Regions from separate parts of the Thermoanaerobacter sp. CM-CNRG TB177 genome, predicted to be linked through region 2. Evidence: a T-box and tRNA genes for the amino acid it is inferred to sense, from the RefSeq annotation. Region 2 holds a T-box; the other holds one or more tRNA genes.
What was found. A T-box is a leader RNA that pairs with one kind of tRNA and senses whether it is charged. The one in region 2 lies ahead of thrS (threonine--tRNA ligase), so its partner is inferred to be a tRNA-Thr.
Positions count from the first base shown of each region.

Region 1: it encodes a tRNA-Thr, which carries the amino acid that the T-box ahead of thrS (threonine--tRNA ligase) is inferred to sense. The anticodon was not compared.

Region 1 covers NZ_JAFCAC010000056.1:9,812-35,117, forward strand. Annotated here, with positions in the region: gene I4N53_RS05915 (peptidoglycan DD-metalloendopeptidase family protein) at 192-1,547, opposite strand; gene I4N53_RS05920 (DnaD domain protein) at 1,776-2,750, shown strand; gene I4N53_RS05925 (ATP-binding protein) at 2,743-3,726, shown strand; gene I4N53_RS05930 (M1 family metallopeptidase) at 3,723-5,165, opposite strand; gene I4N53_RS05935 (DUF1015 domain-containing protein) at 5,573-6,820, opposite strand; gene I4N53_RS05940 (ComEC/Rec2 family competence protein) at 6,908-7,861, opposite strand; gene I4N53_RS05945 (DUF3006 domain-containing protein) at 7,912-8,133, opposite strand; tRNA gene I4N53_RS05950 (tRNA-Thr) at 8,209-8,284, opposite strand; gene I4N53_RS05955 (adenylosuccinate synthase) at 8,394-9,674, opposite strand; gene I4N53_RS05960 (NAD(P)/FAD-dependent oxidoreductase) at 9,690-11,072, opposite strand; gene I4N53_RS05965 (methyl-accepting chemotaxis protein) at 11,278-12,525, opposite strand; gene I4N53_RS05970 (XapX domain-containing protein) at 12,581-12,751, opposite strand; gene pepF (oligoendopeptidase F) at 13,070-14,878, opposite strand; gene I4N53_RS05980 (MetS family NSS transporter small subunit) at 15,225-15,326, opposite strand; gene I4N53_RS05985 (sodium-dependent transporter) at 15,342-16,919, opposite strand; gene I4N53_RS05990 (hypothetical protein) at 17,113-17,808, shown strand; gene I4N53_RS05995 (chromate transporter) at 17,852-18,370, opposite strand; gene I4N53_RS06000 (chromate transporter) at 18,367-18,957, opposite strand; gene I4N53_RS06005 (V-type ATP synthase subunit D) at 19,166-19,795, opposite strand; gene I4N53_RS06010 (V-type ATP synthase subunit B) at 19,795-21,174, opposite strand; gene I4N53_RS06015 (ATP synthase subunit A) at 21,167-22,939, opposite strand; gene I4N53_RS06020 (V-type ATP synthase subunit F) at 22,936-23,265, opposite strand; gene I4N53_RS06025 (V-type ATP synthase subunit C) at 23,258-24,262, opposite strand; gene I4N53_RS06030 (V-type ATP synthase subunit E) at 24,268-24,870, opposite strand; gene I4N53_RS06035 (V-type ATP synthase subunit K) at 24,883-25,306, opposite strand, start outside.
Region 2 covers NZ_JAFCAC010000027.1:6,389-12,145, forward strand. Annotated here, with positions in the region: gene I4N53_RS01660 (thioredoxin family protein) at 1-282, shown strand, start outside; gene I4N53_RS01665 (response regulator) at 381-1,337, shown strand; gene I4N53_RS01670 (DUF6873 family GME fold protein) at 1,396-2,130, shown strand; gene ytxC (putative sporulation protein YtxC) at 2,186-3,064, shown strand; gene I4N53_RS01680 (DUF445 domain-containing protein) at 3,149-3,748, shown strand; T-box leader at 3,801-3,992, shown strand; gene thrS (threonine--tRNA ligase) at 4,046-5,757, shown strand, end outside.

The sequences.
Region 1 (25,306 bases), on a different contig from region 2:
GGCGGAGTACCGGGCACATTCGACGTCCTGTCTTAGGTGCCCGCCTCCGCCCTCCTGGCTTCGGCCCCGCCTCCATCCTCAGTCTTGCTAAGCTTTGTTAGCGCTTTGTCACAAGTCGCAACTTATGTAAAATATCTACTTTATGAAAGTTTGTCATCAGTCTGAAGCCCTGTATAGGGCTTGTCATAATTTCATCTATTTAAATAGGGCAAAGGATTAACTGGAACCCCATTTTTTCTCACTTCAAAGTGCACATGGGGTCCTGTCGCATGACCAGTAGAGCCTACCAAAGCAATTTTTTGTCCTTTCGCCACTTTATCGCCTTTTTTAACAAGGAGTTTACTAGCATGTCCATAATAAGTAACATAACCATTGTGATGGTCAATTTTCACTAAATATCCATAGCCACTTTCCCAACCTGAAAATATAACAGTACCTCCATCTGCAGCATAAATAGGAGAACCTTGTGGTGCCGCTATATCAACTCCTGTGTGAAGTCTCCCCCATCTTTGTCCAAATCTTGAAGTGATAGTACCTCTCGCAGGATAATTAAAGAACCCTGTAGCAATATAAGATATTCTTTTCGAACCTACTGCAACTATTTTGTTAACAGGATTTTTAAGGACATTTTCATTCTCTATTTTTTTAGAAATCTCAATGCCATTGTAACTTACAACAACAGCAGTTACCTCTTTTAAGCCTTTTTTACCTTCTACCAACACTTTAGACTGATTAGTATACAGTTTGTCATCTTGAGTATATTTTGTCTCAAAAGGTATTTCCTCTTTGTAAACTATTCTCTTTTCAGTAACAACCGTAACATTAGGTACAGCAGGGGATAAATATATTACCTGTCCTGGTTTTAAATTTTCTGTAAGGCCAGGATTTAATTTTAAAATATCATCAATGTACATATCATGGTCTCTTGCAATAGACCACAAACTATCGTTTTCTTTTACAGTGTATGTAACAGCTTTTTTTACAGGTTGTTGCAATATTTTTAACGCCTCTTCTCGGCTTGCTAAATATTTTGGAGGTATGTACTTTTCTTCAATTTTGACATCCTCTTTAAAATACGTTCTATCAGAATCTTTTGCGTATTTATTCTTTAACATTTCAAGAACCTTATTTGCTTCTTTTTCATTTTTTAACGCAGTCACAAATTTGCCATCCACTATTATGACAGCAGCTTTATAACTAAAACTCATAGCATTTTCCAAATTAGCATAAATTTTATGTAAATCTGTCAGATCTTTTTTACCTACTCTTACCCTTTCAAATTTTATTTGTTGGTTTAAAACTATATCCGTTCCTGTCTTCTGCTTTTCTCTTTTATGCAATTCTTCTATAAAATTTTTTACCTCATTTATATTCTTGGTAATTCCAATAGTTTCACCATCTACTATTATCTTGTAGGCAAAACCTTCTTCATATGCAATAAAAGATAGCCCTATGGCTAGTGCTACAACAAAAGCTATAAGATTGTCCTTGTAAGTCTTTAATAAAACAAGAAAAAACTTATAGCTTTTATCCCTCGCCTTCCCCATAGTATTCTCCTTTCTTTTGTAAATCCTTTTTAATTATACCATACTTTTTTGTGAAAACAAATTTTAATTGATTTTCTAGCATCTTTCATATTATATGTTATATTTTAAGGTAATATTCCTATATATATTTATTTTAAAAATACACTCAAATATTCCGATAATTAAGTTAAATTCTTTTCAATTGAAGAGGCTATTTCGCTGTGTTATAATATATTCGAGGTGGGGAGGATGAGCATTTTTAGACTTTTAAACGAAAATGACGATTGGGGAAGTACTCCTGTTAGCAATTATTTTATAAATCATTTCATGCTAGATGCCCCAGGTGAATATGTCAAAGTATATATCTTAGGATTAAAATATTGCTATTATGGCAATGAAATACCTTTGAAAACTTTAGCAGATAAATTATTTATGTCAGATATAGAAATTGACAAAGCTTTGAAGTACTGGGAAAAATCTGGTTTAATTAAATTAAAATACATAGATGGGGAATACACAGTTGAATATCTCCCAGTTATTCCGCAGTCAACCTCAAACCACACTCTGTCTTTGCAAGACCCTCAAGTAAAACAAATGTTTGAAGCAATTGAAATGACCTTAGGAAGACCTTTAACCCCAACAGAAATGGAAACATATTTAAGTTGGATAGATGAATACGGTTTTTCCTTGGAAATAATAACAATGTTAGTGAGTTATTGCGCTTCTAAAAACAAAACTTCTTTAAGATATATGGAAAAGGTAGCAATAGCTTGGTATGATGCAGGTCTTAAGACTGCACTGGATGTAGAAGAATACTTAAAAGCAGAAAACAAAAAATGGCAAAATTATAGAAGGATTTTAAATGCTTTGGGCCTTAAAGAGGATGAAATAATGGAATCTCACAAAGAGATGATGGACCGCTGGATGGAGGATTTAGGTTTTGATGTAGATGTGATAATAAAAGCCTGCAATGAATGTACCCTTAAATTGAATGAACCTAGTTTCCCTTATATAAACAAAATACTAATCAACTGGTTTAATGAAGGAATACGAACAGTGGAAGATTTAGAAAATAAAAAGTCCTCTACAAAAAAGAAAACCCCTGTTACCTCAGGTTTCAAAGCTCCGAAAAACTATTTCAACAGCTACTCTCAGAGAAGCTACGACATAGAAGATTTAGAGAAAAAGCTTTTAGCCCATTCAAGGAGTGAATTTAATGAATGAAAATATCATTTATGAAATCCTTAAAGAATATGAAATGAAAAGAGATAGGGCTTTAAAAGATGCCCTCAATCGTAAAAACAAGCTTTACAAGGAAATTCCCGAACTTGAAAAAATTGAAGAAGAGATTAAGAAGGTGGGAATCCAAATAACTCAATCAATTTTTAAAGAACCTGAAAAGGGAAGAGACCTTTTAAATCTTTTAAAAGAGAAGTTAAATAATTTAAAAAAGAAAAAAGCTAATCTACTGAAATCTAATGGATATCCTGAAGACTATCTAGAACCTAAATACGAATGCAACGTATGCAAAGACACAGGATATGTAAATGGAAAAAGATGTAAATGCTTTGACCAAAAACTTATAAATATCTACTATAAGCAATCAAGTATAGCCGAAATACTCAAAAAAGAAAATTTCTCCAATTTCAGTTTTGAATATTATTCAGACATACCCTTCGGTGATAAGCCTTCTCCAAGAAGCAACATGAAAAATATTGTAGAGTTTTCTCTCAACTTTATAAAAAATTTTGACACTACCGCTGAAAGTCTTTTTTTCTACGGCGATTCAGGGCTTGGTAAAACCTTCCTCGCTAATTGTATAGCAAAGGAATTATTAGATAGAGGTAAAAGTGTGATATATCGCACAGCTCCAGATTTAATTGAGGGCTTGAGAATAAATAAGCTTAATGCTGATGGCAACAGTTACAATGATTATTTGGAATTGTTAAAAGAATGTGACCTCCTTATAATCGACGATTTGGGAACAGAGTCCATAACTGCTTTTAGTTTGCAAGAATTTTTTAATATTTTAAATGCAAGACTATTGCTTGGCAAAAAATTTATTATCTCCACAAATTTACCTCTATCAGAAATAATGGCAATTTATCCCGAGAGAATTTATTCGCGAATTTTCGGCCATTTTAAATTGCTTAATTTTTACGGCGAGGATATAAGACTAAAACGGAAAATGATAATTTAATAAAACCATTCTTGGAAAAATCCACCTGTATCTTTGCCTGTAATATTGTCCACTACGTCAATTAAATCTTGCGTAGTGGCAATTTTATATTTGTATTTTTCGTAATAACTCTGAAGAACCTTTTTGAATTCTTCGTCACCTATCAGATTCCTCAGATTATAAAAAACCATTGCTCCTTTATTATAAGCTATATTAGTGTACTCCTTCCACTCTTTAAAATCTGCCAAAGTCTTAGCAAAGGAAACATCTGAATTGGTGTTTAGAAATTTATTGAATTCCCCCTCTACAACAAGTCTATAAACCTCATCAGCTGTTGCCTTACCGTAATACCTTTCTATATACATAATTGTAGTATACTCTGTCAATCCTTCATCCAGCCAAGACTCCTTTATTTGATTATTTCCCACAACACCATACCACCACTGATGAGCAGTTTCGTGAGCAATTACATATTCTAAATGAAACAAATTAGCTTTTGTATACAAATCCTTTGATATCATTACAAGATTAGGATATTCCATGCCTCCCATGTAAAAATCAGTCTGTACAACAGAATATTGTTTATAAGGATACTTGCCAATATAATCATTGTAAAACTTGATTGCATCTACAGCAAATTTAAGAGCTTTATTTCCATATTCTTCTGTAAAATAATAGGATTTAACTTTTATGCCATCTACATGCTTCTCTGATATTTTAAATTTTTTGCTTAAAACCATAGCAAAATCCCTTACTCTTTTTGCTTCAATAATTAATTCTTTGGAATCTCCATAGTTTTTCTCTTCTTTCATTTCTCCAGTGGAGGCAACTATCATGTTTTTAGGTACTGACAATTTTACTTTGTAATTTGCTATATTACTATAAAAAGGATCTCCAAAAATATAGTAGGGGTCATTATTCCAGCCATTTTTATCATATACAGAGAGTATAGGATACCAATTTCCTATCTGTACGGTATTGTTCCCATAGCCAAATCTACTTCTGCAAGGTGGAATTTGTACTTTGTAGGTCATATTGATTTGTATTGTTTCTCCTTTTTTTAATTCTTTAGGCAATTTTATTTTTAAAATTTCCTCATTAGGTTCTTCTAATTCGTAAGTAGCTGGAATGTCTTTGTCAAAAGTAACTTTTTCAATCTCTATAAATCCTGCCTTAAAACCATTAGGATATGCAAAAGGGAGCTCTTCCTTCGTAAAAGGCAAATTCTCTTGTGTCTTGAAAGCATTTGGATATAAATGAAAGTATATTTCTTTTAAAGGAATATCATTAGTATTTATATATTTAACTGTTTGAGTAGCATAAATTATTTTATTTTGGTCATCATATTTTGCTTCAATTGTGTAAGATGTAAGTCGAGTCTCCTCAGGCAAAAGATAAAACACTAAGCCGATAATTACAATTATAACTAAACCTAGTAGTGTTTTTTGTTTTATTTTCATATAACCAGCTCCCCTAAATTATCCTTCAATATATATTAGTACAAATTTTTAAATAATAGAACTTTTTCACTTAAAAAATAAAAAGCACCTTAAAAAAGCGAAAAGGTACTTCAGTTTGTTGACAAAGTTAAAAAATATTCAAAAGGAGATATTTTGCATCGTCGCTCCGATGTTCCAAAGCGACAAAACTAAAGCTCGACCTTCGGGCTCCGGCAGGGTACCGGGCACAATCGGCATCCATGCCTTAAGGTGCCCGCCTTCGCCATCCATGGCTTCGGCCCTGCCTCCACCCTCGGTCTTGCTAAGTTTTGTTACCGCTTTGTAACAAGTCGCTCCTTATGCAAAATATCTCCTTTACGAAAGTTTGTCTACAGTCTGAAGCACCTTAAAAAAGCGAAAAGGTACTTTTAGCTCAATTCGTGAATAAATAATCCGCTTCTTAGTTTAGGCTCAAACCAGGTAGACTTAGGAGGCATTATCATTCCCGCATCGGCAACAGCAATTAAGTCTTCAACTGTTGTCGGGTGCATAGAAAAAGCCACTTTCATGTCTTCCTTAACTCTTCTTTCTAATTCTTCTAAGCCTCTAATTCCTCCTACAAAATCAATCTTTTTATCAGTTCTCGGATCTTTTATCCCTAAAATAGGATCTAACAGATTCTTTTGTAAGATGGACACATCTAAGCTTTCTATCGGATCCGATGGGTTAAAAGTACCTTTTTTGGCAGTAAGTTTGTACCAATTTCCTGATAGATACATGCCAAAAGTGTGCTTCTGCGAAGGATTGAAAGGCTGGCCTTCATTACATTTCTCTACTTCAAATTTCTCTTTTATTTTTTCGATAAATTCACTTTCGGAATAGCCGTTTAAATCCTTTACCACCCTATTATATGGCATGATAAAAACTTCATCATGGGGCACTAACACTGCTAAAAAATAGTTAAACTCCTCATCTCCTTTATAATCAGGATTTTGTTCTCGCCTCTTTAAGCCTACTTTTACAGAAGCAGCAGCCCGATGATGTCCATCTGCAATGTAAAGATAGTCTATTTCCTTAAAAACAGAAGTAATTTTATCTATTAAAGTTTTGTCATCTATAATCCACACTGTATGCCTTATTTCATCCTCTAATGCAAAATCATATATAGGTTCTTTGCTCTCCATCCAGCTATTTAACAACTTTTTAAGCTCTTGATTGGCTTTGTATGTTAAAAAAACTGGACTGGTGTGAGCATCACAGTAATCCATGTGATTTATTCTATCCTGTTCTTTCTCCGGCAGAGTAAGCTCATGCTTTTTAATTATTCCTTCTAAATACTCATCAATCGAAACAGTCGCTACCAATCCCACTTGACTCCTGCCGTTCATTATTTCTCTATAGATGTAATAGTTCTCCTCATTATCTTTTATTAACAGTCCTTTTTTAAGCATTCTGTAAAAATTTTCTCTCGCTTTTTCATAAACTATTTCATCGTAAGGATTTATAGAGGGAGCTAAATCTATTTCTGCTCTATCCACATGAAGAAATGAATAAGGATTATCTTTCGCCAAATTCCTCGCTTCTTCGGTATTTACGACGTCATAAGGCAAGGACGCTATTTTATTTGCCAATCCCGGTACAGGCCTTATTGCCTTAAAGGGTTTTACTGTAGCCATAATAATCCTCCTAAAAATTTATTTCAACTGGTTTCAATGCTTTTATTATATCATATCACTTTATAAATGCAATGTATTAAAGTAAATTTATCTTTTAATCTCACTTCCCGACAAATAATCCCCCGGCTCTACATTAAAATTTATAGTTTTGCCATTACTTACTGCAATTACCGTCCCACATTCATCTGTCCTATATACTATTATTCCTAATAACTTAAGCTTTTTCATTGTTTCTTTGTGGGGATGACCATAGTCATTGTATTTACCACAAGATATAACAGCATATTTAGGATGTACTGCTTTTAAAAATTCCCAGGTGGAAGCTGAGGAACTGCCATGATGTCCAATTTTTAAGACATCGGCTTTTAAATTATCTCCTTTACTTAGCATTTCCTTTTCAGATTGTTCACCAGCATCTCCTGTAAATAAAAAAGAGGTATTACCATACGTAATTTTTACTACCGCACTGTAATTATTTAAGTCCTCGTAATGGGAACTATTTGGCGCAAGCATTTTTGCAATTACACCATCTCCAAGGTCAATTACTACTCCTGCTTTTGCAACATTTATAGACAGTCCCTTCAATTTAGCTGCCTTTAGAACTTCTTCAAATGTCCTTGTTGTCGTCGTTACTTTAGGTATGTAAAACTTTCCTATTTTGAAAGTTTTTAAAACTTCCACTATACCTCCTATGTGGTCATTATGAGGGTGAGTTCCGATAAGTATGTCAATTTTATTGATTCCGCGGCTTTTTATGTAATTTACAACTTTACTGCCCATTTCATGCGTTCCTGCATCTATTAACATCGTTTTGCCTGATGAAGTTTGTATAAACATGCTATCGCCTTGCCCAACATCTATATAATTTACTGTTAAAATATCCTTTCCAGCTTCTTTAACTATCTTTTGTTGGCTTTTTATCTCTTCCTGTAAAAACTGTGAAGCCTCATGAATAGACGCATTGTCAAATATTGTACAACCTACTAATATAAAGGCAAATAATATCAATGTAAAAGATAGCAGTAATCTCTTTTTGTACATAGCTAGAGCCTCTCCTCCAACTTGTTTTCCATTTTAGGATTTATCTGTTTTTATTCGTCTTTAAATAAATCTTTTGCTAAATCTTCAACAGCTCTTTTGCGTTTTTCTGTTTCCCCTTTATCTACATCCACACTAAATATTACTACATCACCTTCTTTTACATTCTTAGGAAGTAATTCTCGAGGTAAATTAAAAGTCTTATGTTTCCATTCTATGACTGCCCAATCCCCTTCAAATCTATCTATAATGCAAATTTCATTTTTCTTACTCATTATCATTCACCCCATGCAAAATTTCACTAAAACAAAAAAACAAGGTCTTATCAACCTTGCTTTTTGACAAAAAAATGGAGCTGGCGAAAGGACTTGAACCTTCAACCTGCTGATTACAAGTCAGCTGCTCTGCCAATTGAGCTACGCCAGCACCTTTTTAGCCCTTCGTTGTCCTGACATTTATATATTATACTTAGAACGGCAGTACATGTCAAGCTTTTTTATAAATTTTTTCTAGAAAAGCATCTTCACTTTATTTTTCAAAAATCTTTTAAAATAATTGTTTGATTTCTTTCCGGTCCTACAGATATTATTGTTGCTTTAATACCCATTAACTCTTCTATTCTTTTTACATACTTTTGAGCATTATAAGGTAGGTCCTCAAAAGTTTTGGCCCCTTGTATATTCTCATCCCACCCGTCAAATTCTTCATAAACAGGCTCGCATTGTGCCAAATCCTCAAGACTTGCGGGAAAATCTGTTATTATTCTGCCATTAAATTTATATCCTGTACAAATTTTTATTTTTTTAAGCCCTGTCAGAGTATCAAGTTTTGTGAGAGCAAAATGTGTTATGCCGGATACTCTTACCGAGTATCTAAGAATCACAGCATCCAGCCAGCCACATCTTCTGGCTCTTCCCGTTGTAGTACCGTATTCATGGCCTTTTTCTCTTAAAAATTCACCATTTTCATCAAAAAGCTCTGTAGGAAATGGGCCTTTTCCAACCCTCGTAGTATACGCCTTCACAACTCCCATAACTTCATCAATCATCGTGGGTCCTATGCCAGCCCCCACTGTAACACCGCCTGCTATAGGATGGGAAGCAGTAACATAAGGATAGGTACCCAAATCTAAATCAAGAAGTGTCCCCTGTGCTCCTTCAAATAAAACTTTTTTGCCACTTTTAATTAAATCGTATAAAAGCACTGTTGTATCAGTAACAAAGGGTTTTATTTTTTCAGCATACTCCAAGTATTTTTGGTACATTTCTTCAAAGTCAAATCCTTCTGCTCCATATAGCTCCTTAAAAAGTTTGTTTTTCTTTTCCACATTTCTTCTAAGTTTTTCTTCAAAAACTTTGGGTTTTAGAAGGTCACAAACCCTTATCCCTATTCTTTCTGACTTATCCATGTAACAAGGACCAATTCCTCTTTTTGTTGTCCCTAAGTCGTTTTTCCCTTTTGAAATCTCTTCAAGTTCATCTTGCTTTATGTGATAAGGAAAAACGATATGGGCTCTATCGCTTATCTTTAAATTATCCACGCTAATTCCCTGTTTTTGTAAATTTTCTATTTCCTCAATCAAAGATGCCGGGTCAATTACCACGCCATTACCAATTACGCAAATTTTTTCGGGGTACAATATTCCAGAAGGAATTAAATGAAGTTTATACTGGACACCTTCTTTTTCAACAGTATGCCCTGCGTTGTTCCCTCCTTGGTATCTTACGACTACATCTGCCTTTTCCGCAAGATAATCAGTAATTTTCCCTTTCCCTTCATCTCCCCATTGGGTACCAACTATAACTAATGTTGACATAATTATTCTCCTTCCTTATTTAACTCTTTCCAATATTTCTCTTGCAACTACAACGCCAGATACAGAGGCTTGTGCCAGTCCCCGTGTAATGCCTGCTCCATCTCCCGCCGCAAATAGATTTTGAATTTGCGTTTCAAATTTGTCAGTAAGCTTTACTCGTGAGGAATAAAACTTTACCTCAACACCGTATAAAAGTGTATGTTTAGAATATACCCCTGGAGATACTTTGTCCAAAGCTTGCAACATCTCAATAATTGACTGCAAAAATCTATAAGGTAACACCAAGCTTAAATCTCCTGGCGTTGCATCTTTTAAAGTTGGTTCCACAAGGCCTCTCTTAATCCTTTCTGGAGTAGAACGCCTTCCCGCTAGTAAGTCCCCTAATCTTTGCACAATCACTCCATCTCCTAACATATTGGCAAGTTCTGCTATATAACGACCATATTCTATGGGTCTATTAAAAGGATGGGTAAATTCTTTGCTAACAAGTATTGCAAAATTTGTATTGTCTGTTTTTATATCTTTGTAGCTATGTCCATTTACTGTTTTAATTCCATTATTATTTTCTATCACAACTTTACCATAAGGATTCATACAAAAAGTCCTTACCCTGTCATCAAAGGACTTAGAATAATATATAAATTTCGATTCGTATATTTCCTTTGTTATATCTTCCATGACAACAGCAGGAATTTCTACTCTCACTCCTATATCAACAGCGTTATTTTTTGTTTCCAATCCGATTCTGTCAGCTTCTCTTTTGAACCATTCAGCACCTTCTCTTCCAGGTACAACAACTATATATTCCCCGTAATATTTTTCTCCTTTTTCTGTAACTACCCCTTTTGCCTTGCCATTTTCTACAATTATCTCAGCAACAGGTGTCTCTGTTTTAATCTCCACCTTTTGCCCAATATAATCTCTCATGTTTTTTATAATGTCAAAGCATTTTTCTGTACCTAAATGTTTTATCACTGCAGGAATCAATTTTAAATCTGCAGCTTGAGCTCTTTTTTCTATTTCTCTGATTTTTTCTCTATCTGTACCGTGAACTTCTGTTGTCCCTCCAAATTTTACGTATATCCTGTCGACATAATTTATAAGGTCGTTAAGCTGCGACTTAGACATGTATTCATCTAAAACCCCACCAAACTCTGATGTCAAAGTCAGTTTCCCATCACTAAATGCCCCTGCGCCCCCTATTCCAGAAGTAATAGCGCAGGGTTTACAATTAGCACACTTTGAGCCATAGACATTAATAGGGCAAATTCTTTTTTGTATATCTTTCCCTTTTTCTAACAGCAATATATTTAATCCATCTTTTTTATCGATTAGTTCTAAGGCAGTGAAAAGTCCCGCAGGACCTCCTCCAATGATAATGACGTCGTACACTCTCATAAAGATAACCCCTTTTACTTAGTATATGAAAAACAAAAGCCCGTAATATATATTACCAGAAAAAAAAGCACAAATCAATTAAAATGCGAATTTTATTTTTAAAATTATATTAAAAGTTCGCCTTTGTCCACAAAAATTTTTATATATTTTGTAAACAATAAAAAATAAAAAGACAGGCTTTTTTAGCTCTGTCTTAATTTCATTTTTATAATGAGACAACAAATTTTGACAATATATTTTCAAGAGCAGTAACTGACTTTAATAGATTTTCCGAACTTTCCTTTATCTCATTTATAAACTTCATGTGCTCTTCTGTAGATGCGGCAACTTCTTCAGTGGACGCAGCAGTCTCTTCTGACACTGCTGTAATATTTGCTATAGATCCTATTATTTCATCTTTATACCCTGAAAGTTCCATCATCGCATTATTTAACATATGTATATTTTCCGTAATAGTATCTATTGAATTCTTGATCTCATTAAAAGCAGCATATGTAGTTTCCACATGATGTGCTTGGTCCTCCGCAATTTCCTTTACCAAATTTGCTTTTTCAACTGTCTTGTCTGTCTTTTGCTCTATTTCACTTATAATCTTGGCTATTTCACTTGCAGCTTGTCTTGATTGTTCTGCTAAATTTCGAACTTCTTCTGCAACAACTGCAAACCCACGACCTGCCTCACCAGCTCTTGCTGCCTCAATAGCAGCATTTAAGGCAAGCAAATTGGTCTGGTCTGCAATTCCCGTTATCACTTCTATAATCTTTTCAATATGGTGAGAATTTGCTTGCAATTCATTTATCGCACTAACAACTTCATCAATTGACTCTTTTGTAACATCAGTTTTTTCTTTCAAAGAATTTACTGTGTGCATGCCATTTTGACTAAGCTTATCAGCATTTATAGTAGACTCTTCTACGGCTTTGAAAAATTTAGCGGAATTATCAATACTATTCCCAATATTCTGCACCATATCGGCTGCATTAGAAGTATCTTTTGCTTGTTCAGAAGCTCCATTTGCAATCTCTTCCACTGCCTGAGAAATTTGTTCAAAAGTCATATTCCCTTGTTCAATCGATTTAAAAAGGGTATTCGCTGTATCTTTAGTGCTTTGGGCAAAAGTAGAAACGTCTTGTAAAATTGCTCTTACCTTTTCCATCGTCCTATTAAAAGTCGTTATTAATGTACCAATTTCATCTTTTCTTTTTAAATTTACCGTAACTGTAAAATCGCCCTCCTGCGCTTTTTTAAGTTCGTCAATCAATTTTTTAATAGGCCTTGTAATATTTAATGAAATAATTACTGACAAAATTAATGACAAAGCAAAACTAACACTTGCTACTGTAATAAAAACATGCATAGCTTTGTCATCAATCGCAAAATAATAAATAGTCCCCACCGGTATAGCCGCTATTATAAAAAACGAAATAATAAGCCGCCACAACATGCTTTTCATACGCGTTCCCCCTTTATAGATTACTCTTAACCCTACCACCCTGCTATTTTACACTTTACCTACCAATTATTTTAAGAAGGTATTCAAACAATACTCCTCCAAGATAAATTCCTATAATGCCAGCAACACCTGGTAATACATTTGGAGCAGGAAGTGGTAATTTTAAAGACGAAAAAACTAATCCAACAATCAATCCAGTAACCAATGCTAGCAATGTTTCTTTCACATTAACACCTCACTTTATTTTTATCGGTATTTTTATTATTTTACTTTAACCAATTTTATATTATATCACAATTTTTTGTCACTTGTCAGACGTCTAATTACTTCTATCTGCAAATGATCCCTTGTATAGGTAAAGATATTCTTTAGCTTAAATCACTTTCTTTCAATATACACTTTTACATATTTATCTAACATGTCCTATAAAAATTCCTAAAGTTCTCTATATTACCAGTAAAATTTTGTAAAAAAACTGATACCCGACTTTGAGTATCAGTCACAAAATCAAATTTTATCATAATAACAACTAATAACGATATATTTATTTTTGTAATTCATCTGTCAACTTAATTATTTCATCTATTATACTACCAATATACCCAATTGTATCCAATAGTGGTCTTTCTGTAGTTATGTCTACACCTGCCATTTTAGCCAGTTCAACTGGTGTCTTGGTTCCGCCTACTTTCAATACCTCTTTCCAATTCTCCAATGCTTTTTGTCCTTCTTCCAAAAATCGCTTATTTACTTGTGTAGCTATAGTAAGCCCTGCACTGTAAGTGTAAGGATATAAGCCCATGTAATAATGAGGCTGTCTCATCCAAGTAAGCTCCGCTCCTTCATTAATTTTTACTGCGTCTCCCCAGAATTTTTCTAATACCTCTTTTTTTATTTTATTTAAAGTAGGAGCTTGAACAGAGCCACCTTTGTCAATTATTCTGTATACCTCTCTTTGATAGGCCGCTTCTAACAAGTGAGTCACAAAATTATGGTAATAGGTGCGAGATATCAAAGTAGAAAGTACCCATCTTCTCATCCTTTTATCTTGTGTATTTTTCATTAGATAATTTGCCATAAGTAATTCATTCATAGTAGAAGGAGCTTCTATAAAGTACAAAGAAGGCCTTGAATCAAATATATTTTGGTACTGATGAGCTAAATAAAAATGCCCTGCATGCCCTAATTCGTGAGATAGTACAAACACTTCTCTCATCCTATCAGTCCAATTAATCAATATAAAAGGATGAGCTCCATAGGGAGTAGAACAAAAGGCACCTGTAGATTTACCTTTGTTTTGAGGAAAATCTATCCACCTTTCCTCGAAGGCCCTTCTTATCATTTCTCGATAATCTTCTCCAAGAACTGATAATCCTTCTTCTATGTACTTTTTCGCCTCTTCAATCGTTATTTCTGGTTCAAACGCAGGGTCTACTTCTAATTTTAAATCCGCAAAAGTCATTTCATCTAAGCCGTGTATTTTTTGTAAAAGTTTCGCAAACTTTCTCATATGAGGTGCCAAATGTTCCATTATCAAATCGATTTGCCTATCATATAATTCTCTATCTATTTCTTGAGGAAATAAAAGGCTGTCAATGACAGAATCAAACTTTCTCAAAGTCGCTATTGTCTTTTCTTTTTGCACTTGCACTTGGTAAACCGCAGCTATAGTATGCTGATATTCTCTTAATTTCTTAGAAAAAGCCTCAAAAGCCGCCCTTCTAATTTTTGTATCATTTTCATATTCCCATTTACCTTCAAATAATGCAAAACTTAAGGGGTATTCCTTCCCGTCAACTCTAAAGGTGCCAAAATCCATATCCGCTAATTTCGCCATGTTATAAATGTGATAAGGTGCTTCTAAAACACTTGAAAGAGCAGATAATGCTTTTTCTACTTCTGGATGAAGAGCATGTTTTTTCTTTCTGATTATTTTTCTGAGGTAATTTGCATTTTCCTTTGATTCTTCTATAGCTTGATTTATTATTTCTTCATCTAATTTTATAATCTCTGATTCTATAAAACTTATCCGGCTTTCAATATCAGAGGCTATGTTTGAAAATTTTGCCCGTCTTTGTAAATTTTCTGTATTCGCCTGGTCAACTGAAACAGCAAGATATGCATAAGAACCTGCAAGATTCATTAGTTGAACCAACTTTTTCAAGCTATCCAAGCAGCTATTAATCATCTGAGGAGTTTTAAGCTTTCCTTTAAACTTTTCTTCTAACTCTTTTGCAAGTTTTTGAGCCTCCTCTACTGCCTCCTCATACTCCTTTTCCGTCTTAAAAATTCCCGACAAATCCCACGTCAACCTTTCATCTACATCTTTTCTTTCTAACAATTGCGTACTCAACAAAATTTCCCCCTTTTAATATTTTTTAAACATGTAACAAATTATAATATCCTTACAAAAATGTTGCAATAATGCCTCCCAATGAGACAGCACTATAAAATGTTAACAGTTTTCATCGCATACAATTTTAATTATTCTTTACTTACTTACTTAATATAATATATGGTAAAGAAAGCAAATTCAACCCGATTTAATTCGGGGTAAAATGTTGAAAAATGGATGGAGGTAAAACTTGTATGAAAATTTAAAGCCTTTGCAATTTAAGTCTTTTATTTATTCGCAAAGGCCTTTCAGAGTAACATCTTTATTTATCTCAAAAAGGAGCTGCGAAAATTCGCAGCTTTTATTATTTTGCCTGGTATTTTATAAGACTTGTTAAGGTATAATATACTCCTCCCAGTATTACAACCCAGGCAAATACCATGAAAAACAATGCTCCACCAGACATATTTTACGCCCCCTTTTAAGCTTTCGTACTTTTTTCAACACGAGCATTACCAAATTTTTTTTGGATAGTGTAGTAGGTTTCAGCAAAACCTATGATGAGTATTGTCAAAAGCAACAAGCGAGCACCTTGCACCCATGGAATGAGCTCAGGAGTTTTTTCCACAAAACTAGGAATCCACTTGAAATAGCCATCATCTATATAGCTTTTTGTGGAGAAAATAAGCAATACCGCAATTGATAGCGGTGTTATGAATTTAACCATTACATTGAAAAATCCTGAAGGTACCTTCCAATAACTGCCCCTATTGATTTCTTCTTTAGCCTTCTTTTCACCAAACAGCCAACCCACCACCACAGCTTCGATGAGCCCCACAATTACTAAGAAGTAGTTACCCACCCAGTTGTCAAGCTCAGTAAGGAAAATTAGTTCACTAGTCCTGGTTAAGATGGGTTCTAAAGCAGACGGCAGGCCTACAAAAATGTAGAACCCAAACACCACCACAGCTCCTATTTTCCTCGGTACATTGAGGTCTTCTTGAAGAATAGTTATAAGGTAGTTATACATCGCTATTGCTGAGGTAAATCCCGCAACAAACAACACTAGGAACCATAAGGCACCGAAAAATTGGCCACCTGTCATCATTCGGAACACATTGGGAAGAGCGATGAAGGAAAGTCCAACACCGCTTGCTACGCCTTCGGGACCGAGGAAGGTGTAGGCTATCGGAATAGCAATAGTACCCCCCAAGATCACTTCGGCAAATTCGTTTAGGAATACCGTGGTAGTAGCAGAAAGAACAATGTCTTCATCAGGTTTTAGATAGGATGCGTAATTCTGGATAATACCCATTCCTAAAGATAACGTAAAGAATATCTGGCCCGCAGCAGCCAGTGCCGATTGCCAATTCAATTCGCTCCACTTGGGGCTCCAAATGTAGTCAAGGCCTTTTATAGGCGACCAGTCCGGATTCACGGGAGAACCAAGGGTCAGTGTCCTTATGATTAAGATAAAGCCAAATACATAAAGTAGCGGCATCATGACTTTAGCCCATGCTTCGATACCCTTCTGGACACCACGACTGAGGGCAAACGCCAAGAGAGCAAGTGTTATTACCCAGAAAGTAATCGACAGGCTCGGATTCTGGATATAGCTCCCAAAAACTTCGGCGGTAGACCGCGCAGTGCCCATATAACCACCAGTCAAGGAAAGGTAGCTGTAACCAAGGGTCCACCCAGTAATTTGTGTGTAATATGCATTTACAAGAACTGTAACAGAAAATACTAGCATACCGATAAGAGCTCCTATAATTGCTGCAGAAGAATGTCCGAGTTTTTCTTTAGCCTGCAGGTAGGTCATGCAACCAATGGTACCATGACCATATTTTCCACCGTAGCGGCCCTGCATCCATTCTACATAGATAAGGGGAATTCCAAGGAGTAAAAGTGCAGCAAAATAAGGTAACATGAATGCGCCGCCGCCGTTTTTGGCAACCTGGTAGGGAAATCTCCAAAAGTTACCTAAACCTATCGCATTCCCAGCCATAGCAAGAATGAGTCCGATTTTAGTCCCCCAGTTTTCTCTATTTTCTGGCATAAAAACCCTCCCTTATAAATTTTTTAGAGCCATTATACATTAAAAAAATTTTTTTGTCAATACATTAATAATCATTTGTTATTATTCTATGATATTGTCATATTAGTAAAAAAGTAATAAAAGCTTCCCAACAAATTTATTATATGATATAATAAATTACCATGAAAAATTCACAAAAGCTGGAGGTAATAATGTGGCAAGCGAAATATTTAAAATGCTGATGTCCATCGAAAAATGGGCAAAGTCCGCCGACATCCCAGCCTCCGTTCGTACCAAGATTAACAAAGAGCTTGTAAAAGCCAAAGTCCGTTATGAGAATTTCGATCCCAGCAAAATGAAAAACACTGAACAAAAAAAAGTCTACGAAGCCGTTATAAAAAAAGGTGAAAAAATAGAGAAAAAGCTAAACTTCAAAAAAAGCGAAATAAAAGATGAGGTCTATTCCTATTTACGATATACCAATGCAGCTTATTTTGATTTCATGAGCGCTCTAGCCCCGCTGAATATCGGGATCCGCTTCTATGCTTTGACTTCCGCTTTGTTCATAGCCCTCTCTCCAGCTTTTTTGGGAGCTGCTTTTTCGTTGGCCTTTCTGATACCTATCTTCCTGGGGCTTAACGCACTTAAAAAAAGGCACACTTTGGGTTATACCATAGCAATGCTAATAACACCTCTATCTTTTGCAGTGTCAATTATGTGGCTGCGCTTTGGATACAGAGTACTAATCGACTACCAGGCGGTACTTTCAGAAACTGTACAAACAACAGGAAAATCTCCACAGATTGCAAGCTTTTTAATAACGGTGCCGCCAGTGCTTTCCCTTCTACTTCTTTTTTCGGCAGGATACATGATTTACCAGCTTACGAGAGCCAGGGACATGCTTATTTAAATGAAAAAAACTCATATGACTATTTTACGATTTACAAACTATTCTAATACATAGCAATACCTAGGGTCGCAGCTACAACTATCATTATGAGAGGATTAATTTTTAAAAGATACAGTCCCACAAACACCACCACTGCTACCAGCACATCTTTAATGCTGGCAAAGGAGCTCTTTCCTACGGAATAAGCCGCCTGGATAATGAGTGCGATAACTGCCGGCCTGACTCCCTTAAAAAAGGCATCTAACCAAGGTAAGTGGCGATACCTCATTATCAAAAGTGCGAGAATGATTATAATCAGAAAAGAAGGAGCTGTAACTCCAATAGTAGCTGCTACTGACCCCCAAAATCCTCCTATTTTATACCCTACAAAGGTAGCCGCATTTATGGCTATGGGACCAGGAGTCATCTGTGAAATGGCTATTATATCCAGGAACTGGTCCACTGACAGCCAGTGATGGATATCTATAATCTCTTTTTCAATGAGAGGAATCATCGCGTAACCGCCGCCAAAACTGAAAGCTCCTATTTTAAAAAACACCCAAAAAAGGCTTAAATATATCATTTACCCTCACGCTCCTCTGGATCCCGAAGTCTGTTTTGTAATAACATACCAGCTATTCCCGATGTCAGGATCACTATTATAGGATGAAGGTCAAAGATAAGGAGAGCTGTGAGAGAAATAGCTGCTATTGTGGCGCCAACAGGAGTTTTAAAGGCAGCCTTGCGAAGGTTAAAAGCAGATGCCAATATGAGCACAACTATGCCTGGGTATATCCCCTTGAAGGCCTTTTTTACATAGATGCTGGATTTGAAGCTGTCGTAGAACAAAGCTATGAAGACTATTATCAGAAACGAAGGAAGTATAGTCCCCAAGGTAGCTATGAATGAGCCAACAAGACCATACAATTTATAACCTATGTATATGGAAGTATTTATAGCCACTGCCCCGGGGGCCGACTGAGTTACAGCAATTATATCCAGAAATTCCTCTTCCTTTATCCATTTTTGCTTATCTACCATTTCTTCTTTCATAAGGGGTATCATGGCAAACCCTCCGCCTAATGTAAAGGCGCCAATTTTAAAAAAAGCCCAAAACATGAGAAAAAGTTCTCTTGGTTCCAGCTTTTTTATTTTCCCCTTCAAGGTCATCACATCCTTTTTTATAATATCTCTTTTAATCAATTATATGACGATTTTTCATCTTACCAAACTTTTGAAGATGACAACTTAATATAAAAAAAGAGTATTAGAATAAGTGTTATATGTAAAAATTTGAAAACTAAGGAAAGTATAAAATTAAAATAAAGGGCGGGCATTCAAAAACTACCCACCCTGATTTTTAACAAAGAAACGTTTTTTATCCTTGCATCACCATTTCTTTTATCTTCATAAGCCTTGTGCGGCTCGAACGTTCATTTTCATCCAACTTCATCGTGATGTATTTTATAGTGTCTTCAAGCTGCGGTATTAAGACATATTCTAGGGCGTTTACCCTGCGGCGAGTCTTTTCTATCTCATCGGCCATGAGCTGGCAAGCTTTTTCGATCTCAGCTAGCTTTAACATCTTCGGCAGCATGGTCGACAAAGTACGTATGGCCGCGTCCATTTCCGCCGACGTGTTCGCAAAACCATAAGGGTAGAGATTTTTACTCTCCTCCTGTGATATCTCTAACCTGGGTACGTTGACGCTCATGATGTTTTCCTTTTTAACGTTTATACTGACCTTAGCCGAAGGAATCATGAGACTCTCTTCCACCACGTTGGCTGGCATTTGGCTTCTTGCCATGGTGAAACTTCTAAAAGCACTGATGAGCTCAGCCTCAACCTCCTCCCGCAAAGCTTTATTCTGTTTTACCATGTCCAAAAATTTCTTCACAAGCTCGTCCTGCTTGTCTTTCAAAAGCTTGTGGCCACGCTTTGCGGTTACAAGCCTTTTTTTCAAATTGGTAAGTTCCATTCGTGAAGGATTTACATGTATCATCTTCACTATTCTCCTTTTACAGGAAGGTATTTGTCAATATACTCGTCCCTTACCCTCTTGAGCTCGGCTCTTGGCAGGATTGTCAATAGATCCCAACCTATCGTGAGGGTCTCTTCAATGCTCCTGTCCTCGTCTTCCCTCTGGGCCACATACCTGGCCTCAAACTCATCGGCGAATTTTGCATAAAGCTTATCCGTATCGGAAAGAGCACCCTCACCTAGGATTACCGCCAGCTCCTTCGCCTGCTTGCCGCGAGCGTAGGAGGCAAACAGCTGGTTCATAAGGTCGGCGTGATCTTCCCGAGTCTTGCCATGCCCAATACCTTTATCCTTAAGTCTCGACAGAGACGGAAGCACGTCTATCGGCGGATATATACCCTTCCTGTATAGTTCGCGACTTAAAATTATCTGACCTTCAGTAATATACCCGGTGAGGTCAGGTATCGGGTGGGTCTTATCGTCCTCAGGCATGGTCAAAATAGGTATCTGTGTAATCGAACCTTCCCTTCCCTTAATCCGACCTGCCCTCTCATATATCGTTGCAAGGTCGGTATATAGGTAGCCGGGATAGCCCCTTCGGCCAGGAACCTCTTTCCTCGCGGCCGAGACTTCTCGCAAAGCTTCGCAGTAATTAGTCATGTCCGTCATGATAACAAGTACGTGCATGTCTTTTTCGTATGCCAAGAATTCTGCGCAAGTCAAGGCCATACGTGGAGTAGCTATACGTTCGATAGCCGGGTCGTTAGCCAGGTTGATAAACAGTACAGTGCGATCTATAGCCCCGGTACGCCTAAAATCTGATATAAAGTAGTCAGCTTCCTCAAATGTTATGCCCATTGCCGCAAATACTACCGCGAACTTACTGTCAGTACCAAGTACCTTAGCCTGCCTTGCTATCTGCGCTGCTAGCTGGGCATGAGGTAGACCTGAAGCCGAGAAAATCGGGAGTTTCTGCCCCCTTACCAAAGTATTTAGCCCATCGATGGCAGATATTCCTGTTTGAATGAACTCGGAAGGGTAATCGCGGGCCGTCGGGTTGAGGGGGTTGCCGTTTATATCCAGCCGCTTTTCCGGTATGATCATGGGGCCTTTGTCCCTCGGACGGCCCAAACCATCGAAAACTCTCCCCAACATATCGATAGAAACCCCGAGCTCGATGCTTTTCCCGACAAACCTTATTTTGCAGTCGTTGATGTTAAGCCCCGTAGAACCTTCAAACAGCTGAACCAGTGCTTTATCACCGTTGACCTCCAGTACCTGTCCCCTACGGATTTCCCCCGAGCCGGTCTCAATTTCCACCAGTTCATTGTATTTGACGCCTTCCACCTTTTCAACCAGCATTAGCGGGCCGACAATTTCTCTAACGGTTTTATACTCCCTAAGCATCGGCTGCACCTCCTTCAGTGAGGTCCTGCATAGCCTTCTTTATCTCCTTCTCTATTTCGTCGAATACAGCCAACTTCGACTCTTCGACATATTTAGCACGGGCAATTTTCTCGCGCACCGGGTGCTTTTCTATTTCCGAGAACGGGGCACCTTTTTCAAGAGCTTTCTGCGCTTCTTGATAGAATATCATTATAAGCTTAAGCATTCTATACTGCTTTTCCATTGACGAGTAAGTGTCTACCTCGTGAAAAGCATTTTGATGTAGGAAATCTTCCCTGATAGATCTGGCAACTTCTAATACTAAGCGATCTCTAGTAGAAAGAGCATCGATACCTACTAATCTTACGATTTCCTGAAGGTTTGCTTCTTCTTGTAGTAGTTTCATAGCCTCGCTGCGCAATTCGCCCCAGTCACTGCTCACGTTTTTGTTCATGTAATCTTCCACAACATCGGAATACAGAGAATAGCTCGTCAACCAGTTAATGGCCGGGAAATGGCGCGCATAGGCCAACTCCGAATCCAGAGCCCAGAACACCTTCACCACGCGAAGAGTTGCCTGAGTAACCGGCTCTGACAAATCGCCCCCCGGTGGGGATACAGCACCTACCACCGTCAAGGCTCCCTCCCGGTTGTCACTACCAAGGCATATGACTCTACCTGCTCTCTCATAAAACTCGGCAAGCCTCCTTGAAAGGTAGGCTGGATAGCCTTCTTCTCCCGGCATTTCTTCAAGCCTTCCGGACATTTCACGCAAAGCTTCGGCCCAGCGAGACGTTGAGTCAGCCATTAAGGCCACACTGTAACCCATGTCTCTGAAGTATTCAGCTATAGTTATACCGGTGTATATCGAAGCTTCACGGGCTGCCACAGGCATGTTGGAAGTGTTGGCAATAAGCACCGTTCGTTTCATGAGTGGTTCCCCTGTCTTGGGGTCCTTGAGCTCTGGGAATTCAAGGAGTACGTCGGTCATCTCGTTGCCCCGCTCACCGCATCCGATATATACCACTATTTCAGCATCGGCCCACTTAGCTAGCTGGTGCTGAACCACAGTTTTGCCGCTGCCAAAAGGTCCAGGTATGCACGCTGTACCACCCTTGGTAACCGGGAAAAGGGTGTCAATAACTCTTTGTCCAGTGGACATCGGAATTTCGGGAGGTAGCTTCTCCTTGTATGGCCTAGCCTTTCGAACCGGCCATTTCTGCATCATCGTGACTTCCACTATCTCTCCAGAATCGGTTTTTATTCTGGCAACAGGTTCGGTTACTGTATATTCGCCTTCCCTAATGTCTTCGACAATACCCGAAATACCAGGAGGAACCATTATGCGGTGTTCAACTATCACTGTTTCCTGCACTGTGCCAATAATATCGCCTCCACTAACCTTATCGCCAGACTTAACTTTAGGCGTAAATCTCCATTTTTTCTCGCGATTTAATGCAAGAACGTCTATGCCTCTTGTAATAAAGCTGCCAACTTTTTTTTCTATAACGTCAAGAGGTCTCTGGATTCCATCAAAAATACCTTCTAGCATTCCCGGTCCCAGTTCGACACTGAGAGGTTCTCCCGTCGACACTACAGGGTCCCCAGGGCCCAGTCCAGAAGTTTCTTCGTATACCTGAATTGATACCCTCTCTCCACGTATTTCTATGATTTCACCTATAAGCCCTTGATTACCCACCTTTACCACATCGAACATCTTGGCTTCAGGAAGTCCCTCAGCTACCACAAGGGGACCGGAAACTTTGGTTATTATACCCTGGCTCATTCCCTTCCCTCTCTTTCAAAAATGATATCTGCTCCAATAGCTTTTTCCACAGATTTTTTCACATCATTTATCCCGATTCCCAACGTACCCCGGTTGCTGGGAATCAACGTAATAATGGGCAATATTTTATCCCTGAAAAAATCTATCTTCTCCCTTATCTTTTCTGCTAAATGTTCGGTTATGAAGATAACAGCATAATTTTCCCGAGCAAGTTTCATGAGTGTGTCCGCTGCTTCCACCTCGTCAATGGCCGGGAAAGTATCAATACCCGTTGACTTAAATGAAAGCACCGTATCGTGGTCCGCGATTACTCCTATTTTATACATAGACATCCCTCAGCCTTTCCCTTATCATGTCTTGAGAAATTCCATTGATTTTTCCCACAATTAAAATCCTCAATATTTTGAGTTCATTCTCTTTGGCCCCAAGATAACCCACAACGGTTTCTAATCCAAAAGGCTTATATAGCCCCCTTCTCAGCATATTAAGTAGGAAATCGTCGGCCAACTTCTCGTAGGCCGCTGGACTACTGGTTGACATCCAGTTTTCTAAGCCTTCTTTAACAACCATAGAATACTTGGAAGATGCCAGTGCCTCGATCAGCACTGGCACTGGTTCTTGAAACATTTCCTCGAAAAACTCGGGTTCAATACTGCCACCCGGCAGGAGAGATTTCTCCAGAGTCCTCAAATCTGACTCCATATATTTTAACCTAACCATAGTCTTTATGTTGGTGAGGTCAACTATCGCAGCCAAATAATTTTTAAGAAAATCGTGGCTTATGCTCTGGTCCAAACGATTGAGTTCTTCATATAAAGCCCTGTCCAATATAAGGTCTACCTGTTGCGGGTCCAGGGTTTCTTCGTAAACTTCTACAGCCTTCTCAAAAGCGACCCGCATCAACTTCGGGAGAGCCACATCCTTCTCACCTTTATTCAACCTTAAAAGCTCTTCGACAGGGACTTCTCCCAAGGTCGAAAGATTCTTCGGCACATCAATACCGAGTATTCTACTTTTTAAAAGAACTTTCAGATTATGATAGTCGTACTTTAAGGTAAAAAACCTTACAACTCTATCGTCTTTTAAAGAGTCTTTTATCATCTCCAAAGTTTTTTTCATGTTGTTTTCTAAAGCCTTTTCAAACTCATATATATTTTCTAAATCCTCAAAATCTGAAGCATAATCGGTCTCACTGAGGACCCTCATGACTGCATCCATGTTCTCTGCTTCAAGGATCCTTTCGACAATGGCCCGGCTCAACAGCTTGTTTTCCAGAGACCTTATTCTGCCCGATGCGTATAGGAAATCCTGTTCTATAACCATCGCTATCACTCCTCAAAAAGTATTCGGGCCACTTCAGTCTCCAATTCTTCCCTCTGGGCCTTAAGCAGGTAATCGAAAGTACAATTGACCTCTACCGTCGCCGATTTTAATATAAACCCGCCTTTTATAGTTCTTTTCTCTCCTGAAAACCTAATATTGCCTGCCTTGCCCTGCCTTTTCAAGGCTTCGTTAACCTTCGCAAGCAATTCATGAGTTATCTTTCCCTTGTCATCCTCGGAAACAACAATTTCCTCATTACCGTCAACGGTAGCGGCCAAAATCATGCGGTAGACCAAGTCCCTGTACTTTTCTGGTTCTAGATTTAGAAGTTTATTTTCCGCCCTGACGAAGGCTTCGTTTATCAAATCCTGTTTCGCTTCCAAGTAGCGCTTTCTCTCTTCCAGTTCAGCAATAGATAAAATTTTCCTCTTTTCCTCCCCGGCCGCCTTCTTGGCCTTTTCCTCAGCATCGGCTTTTAGTTGTGCAGCTTGTTTCCCCGCTTTCTCTAGGATTTCGGTTGCTTCTTTTTTTGCATTTTCAATTATCCGTTTTTTTTGCTCTGCGGCTTCTTCAAAAATCTTTTCCTTAATCTTTGCAATACCCTGCATTATAAGCTCTCCTTATGCCAGCTTTAAACCGAAGAGCATTAGTATCGAAGCGAGCAGTGCCAGCACCGCGTAAGTTTCCACCATAGCGGAATAAGTTATACCTTTAGCTAGTTCTTCAGGTCTTTTGGCTACTATTCCTACACCAGCAGCCGCAGCTCTGGCCTGGGAAATAGCTGAAAGCAAGCCTACTATAGCTATAGGAAGGCAGGCTGCAAAAACTAGCAGTCCTTGATAGGTGGTAAGAGGCAACAAATTTCCTCCCAAGATTCCTATCCTTTGCATCACCACAAAACCTGTAAGCAAACCATAAATTCCTTGAGTTCCAGGCAATGCCTGTAATATCAGAGTCTGGCTAAATTTACTGGGGTCTTCGGTAACTACTCCCGCGGCAGCCTCACCCACCATACCGACTCCTTTGGCTGAACCAATTCCTGGC
Region 2 (5,757 bases):
ATGGTATTTCTTTATTTTCCTACACAAGATTGCGGAATATGTACTTCATTGCTTCCTAAACTTGAAGGAATGCTAGTAAACTATCCAAAAATAAAAAGTTTTCACATTCCTATTGACGAGATTCCGCTGGCTTCTGGTAAGTTTTCTGTTTTTACTGTTCCTACTGTAATAGTTTATGTGGATGGAAAAGAGGCAATAAGAGAGGCTCGTTTTATAAGTATGGACACATTGGAAGAAAAAATTTCAAAATATTACTCTCTTTTCTTTGAAGAAACTGCATAAAATTTTATGTAAAATTTTTTCATTTTTAATTTAAATTTAATTTGCTAAAGTAGTAGTTTTTTTGCCAAAATTTTTATATAATATTATGGGGTTGTTAAATGTTTTTTTGTGGTGGAAGCATTGTGAAGGGGAGAAACATTCTTATTGTCGATGATAACAAACTTACAAGGAAAATTTTGAAAGATATTTTAGAAAATGCTGGGTATGGGGTGCTAGAGGCTAAAGATGGAGAAGAGGCTTTACAAATATACAGGAATAAACTACCTGATATGGTAATATTAGATATAGTTATGCCAGGCATGAATGGCTTTGACCTTTTAAGAATTTTGAGGAAAGAAGAAGAAAATTTGATGCTTCCTATAATACTTTTGACTTCACAGGACAATTTTGAAGAAAAAATTAAAGGGTTGGAATTGGGTGCAGATGATTATTTAGTGAAACCTTTTAATGACAAAGAACTTCTGTTTAAAGTCAATAATTTGTTTCAGCGGATAGAACACAACAGAATGGCCAACCCTCTTACTGGTCTTAGAGGAAATATTGACATTAAAGAAGAAATAAAAAGGCGAATTAAAGAAAACAAGCCTTATGCCATTTTGTATATTGATTTGGACAATTTTAAGTCTTATAATGATTACTATGGTTTTCTAAGAGGAGATAATGTAATAAAACTTACAGCCAAAATTTTATCAGATGCTGTAAATCTGATTGGAAATGAAAGAGATTTTTTGGGACACATAGGTGGAGATGATTTTGTGATAATTACTACTCCTGATAAAGCTGAAGAGATGTGTAAGTATATAATTTCTCGCTTTGATGAGGAAATAAAGTATTTATATGACGATGAAGATAGAAAACGGGGTTACATAGAGACAATTGGTAGGACTGGCGAAAAGATGATGTTTCCACTGGTGTCAATTTCTATTGCTATTGTCACAAATGAATTTAGAGATTTTAAAAATGATTTGGAAATAAGTGCAGTAGCTGCTGAATTGAAAAAGAAATTAAAGACAATGGATGGAAGTTGTTATTTAAAAGATAGAAGAAAAGGTTAAAGAAAAGGTTAAGGGCATACAACAGTATGCCCTATCTTTGTATAAAAGAGGTGAAAAAATGTTTAATCCTTTTGTTCCCCATGGCAATTTTAAATGGATTGTAATTGATGGAAGAGAGAGGGAAATTGGAGATAGCTTGTTTAAGTTAGGAATAAAAGTTGTATATACAGAAAAATGTGTAGATTTATACGATGCTATTTCTTTCCATCCTGATATACTTTTGCATCCGTTGGGAGATGGAGAAGTCATTGTAGCTCCCAATGTGACACCAGAGTTTATATGCAAATTGAAATTGATAGGTTTAAAAGTAAAAATAGGACAAACTTTTTTGAAACGTAACTATCCTTATGATATCGCATATAATGTAGCAAGATTGGGAAACACAGCTTTTCACAATTTGAAGTACACAGATCCTATTTTAAGAGAGTCCTTAGAAAGAAAAGGTGTCAAGTTTTTAAATGTAAAGCAAGGTTATACAAAATGTAATATGGCAATCATAGATGATAATAGCTTTATAACTTCAGACAAAGGAATATTTGAGGTGGCAGTTAGCAATGGTTTTGAAGCGCTTTTGATAGAACCCGGAGGCGTTTTTTTAAAGGGGTTTGAATATGGATTTATTGGCGGTGCAATGGGGCTTATAGGAGAGAAAAAATTAGCGGTGACTGGTGTATTTAAATCTCACAAAAATTATGAAAAAATTATTGAATTTTTAAATAAAAAAGGAATTGAAATTGTTTATCTTACTTTTAAACAAATAAAAGACATTGGTTCCATCATTCCACTGATTTAAAACAGATAAAAATGATAAAAAGAGACATATACTATTAACGAAGGGAGTGAGAAAATTGCAACTATTTTCCATAGGTGTTTCAAAGGATTTAAAACTAGATGGAGAAAATTTAAAACATGGCTTAAAAAATTTAGCTGAAAATGGTATAAAAGTTGCGATAAATTCTAATGTATGTGGCTCAGTTACCTATTATAGCTTAAAAGTGGAGGATAAACAAGGCTTTAGCAATGTTGCGAGAATAAGAAATTATATAGCGGAAGCTATTTCAGATATAATTGTTAACCAAATTGACAAACGGATAATAAAAAAATTAATCAATAAATATTACCATTATTTTTCAGAAGATGAAAAGGAGGAAATAGAAAAAATCGCTTACAATATTTTGGAAGATGATGTGAATAAAGAGACATTTAAATTAGCAAAAAAAGAGCAAATTTTTGTATTGGTAAGAGATTTTTTAAAAGAGAGTGATTATATAGACTTAGAAGGGTTTGTGAACTTTAGACTGAGGGATTTTATTGGTGAACTTAGCGAAGTAACAGACAAAGCTGTTGATGAATTTTTAATGAAAAAAGAGTACAACGAGTTTATAGGTTTACTTAAATACTTCGTCGAATTACAGGATTCAAAAGTTGAAATATTGAATATCATTGTCGATAAAAATGGCAAATTTAAACTTTATGATGAAAATAACAAACCAATATCTAATGATTTTATTAATGAAATAGTTACTGAATTAAAAGATGGTGTTATAAGTGATGAAGATGCTTTGATGAGCACGCTTATAACCATTGCTCCTAAAAAAATATTTTTTCATTCTATTAACAATATGAGAGATAATGAAATTCTAGAGACGGTTAAAAAAGTTTTTAATGACAAAGTAGAAATTTGTTATGGCTGTGAATTGTGTTCAAAGATTAAATGTGAAAAATAGCCCAGCTTTTAAAGCTGGGTTTTAAAATTCGTCAAAATCTGATATTATTATATTTGTGATTTTTTAAAATTTAGAGGTGGTGGAATGCAATTTTTAATAAGGATGCTATTTTTAGCTTTTGTAGGAGCGGCTATTGGATGGCTTACGAATTTTGTCGCCGTTAAAATGCTATTTAAGCCTTTGAAACCCGTAAAAATTTTTGGTATTACATTACAAGGACTTATCCCTAAAAGAAAATATGAAATTGCTAAATCAATAGGTGAAATTGTGGAAAGAGAATTGTTATCTTTTAATGATTTATGGGACAGGCTTTTAACAGAAGAAAATCGCAAGTTTCTATTATCGAATTTGGACTTAAAAGTTAAAGAAGTTACAGAAAATAAGCTTCCTTCTTTTCTTCCCAAGGCTATAAAAGAGATGATATCAAACTACATTGGTGATATTATAAATAGAGAAGTAGAAGTATTTTTAAATTCTCCTTCTAATGAAGTGGTAGAGATTATTTCAACAAAACTTAAAATATCAGAAATTGTAGAGGAAAAAATAAAAAGCTTCAAATTAGAAAAATTGGAGGATGTGGTGATAAAAATTGCTCACAGTGAACTTTATATGATAGAGATTATGGGGGGAGTTTTAGGGTTTCTAATAGGAGTATTGCAAGCAATTGTGATACAATTTTTATAAGTTATTATTGACAAATGTCCGAGAGGAAGATATAATGATTAAAAAATTAAATATTAAAGCAATGAGGGGGAAAGTAGATATTTAAAGAACATCACAGAGATTGAATGACATAGGCTGAGATCATTCAAATGTTCTGAATATCGAAGACCACCCCGGAGCTGCGGATGATGAGTCCGAACGGTTATTCCGATATAATACCAGAGTATAAAAAAGAGTGGAACCGCAGATAACCTCTGCCTCTTTACGGGGTAAGAGGTTTTTTATTTAAGAGAAAAATTTTACAAAGGAGGTAATTGAATGATTATAATATTAAAGGATGGCACACAAAGAGAATTTGAAAAGGGTATGACAGTTTATGAAATAGCTAAAAGTATAAGTGAAAGATTAGCAAAAGAAGCCGTCGGTGGAAAGTTTAATGGCAAAGTAGTGGAACTTAATACAAAAATTGAAGAGGACGGAAAATTAGAAATTTTGACTTTTGATGATGAAGAAGGAAAAAAAATTTATTGGCACACTTCTTCCCATATTTTAGCACAAGCTGTAAAAAGGCTTTTTAAAGATGTGAAATTGGCAATTGGTCCGGCTATAGACAATGGCTTTTACTATGACTTCGACACAGATAGGCCTTTTACTACAGAAGACTTTGAAGCTATAGAGCAGGAAATGAATAAAATTATAAAAGAAGATTATAAGTTGGAAAGATTTGTCCTTCCAAAGGATGAAGCAATAAAATTAATGGAGGAAAAAGGTGAACCTTATAAAGTGGAGCTAATTGAAGAAATACCAGAAGGGGAGGAAATTTCTTTTTACAAGCAAGGAGAATTTACTGACCTTTGCGCAGGACCTCACCTTATGTCAACAGGTATGGTAAAGACTGTTAAATTGTTGTCAGTTGCTGGAGCCTACTGGAAAGGCGACGAAAAAAATAAAATGCTTCAAAGAATATATGGAATAAGCTTTCCTAAAAAAAGCATGTTAGATCAATATTTACATATGTTAGAGGAAGCTAAAAAGAGAGACCATAGAAAATTAGGGAAAGAGTTAGATTTGTTTAGTATCCACCCTGAAGGACCAGGTTTTCCTTTTTTCCATCCTAAGGGAATGATTATAAGAAACATTTTAGAAGATTTTTGGCGAAAAGAACATATAAAGCATGGTTATCAGGAAATAAAAACTCCTATAATTTTGAATGAAGAATTATGGCGTAGGTCAGGACACTGGGACCACTATAAAGAGAATATGTATTTCACTGAAATAGACGGAGAGACTTATGCAATAAAGCCTATGAATTGCCCTGGAGCAATGCTTGTTTACAAGTCTACAATGCACAGTTACAGGGATTTGCCTTTGAGACTTTGTGAATTGGGTTTAGTGCATAGACATGAACTCTCAGGAGTTTTGCATGGGCTTATGAGAGTAAGAAGTTTTACTCAGGATGATGCTCACTTGTTTATGACTCCTGAGCAGGTTGAAGATGAAATTTTAGGGGTTATAAATTTAGTGGATTATTTCTATAAAATTTTTGGCTTTGAGTATTTTGTTGAATTGTCTACACGTCCTGAAAATTCTATGGGGTCTGATGAAGACTGGGAATTGGCTACAAATGCTTTGATTTCTGCTTTAAATCGCGTGAATTTACCATATAAAGTTAATGAGGGGGATGGTGCATTTTACGGGCCCAAAATAGATTTTCATTTAAAAGACAGCATAGGTCGTACATGGCAATGTGGAACTATCCAATTAGATTTCCAGATGCCTGAAAGGTTTGAACTGGAGTATATAGGCCCAGATGGAGAAAAACACAGACCTATAATGTTGCACAGGGTAATTTACGGAAGTATAGAAAGATTTATTGGAATTCTTACTGAACATTTTGCAGGGGCTTTCCCAACTTGGCTGGCGCCAGTACAAGTTAGAGTTTTGCCTATATCTGATAAACACTATGCTTATGCCCAAAATGTATACGGGCGTCTGTTGGAAAATGACATAAGAGCTGAATTAGACGACAG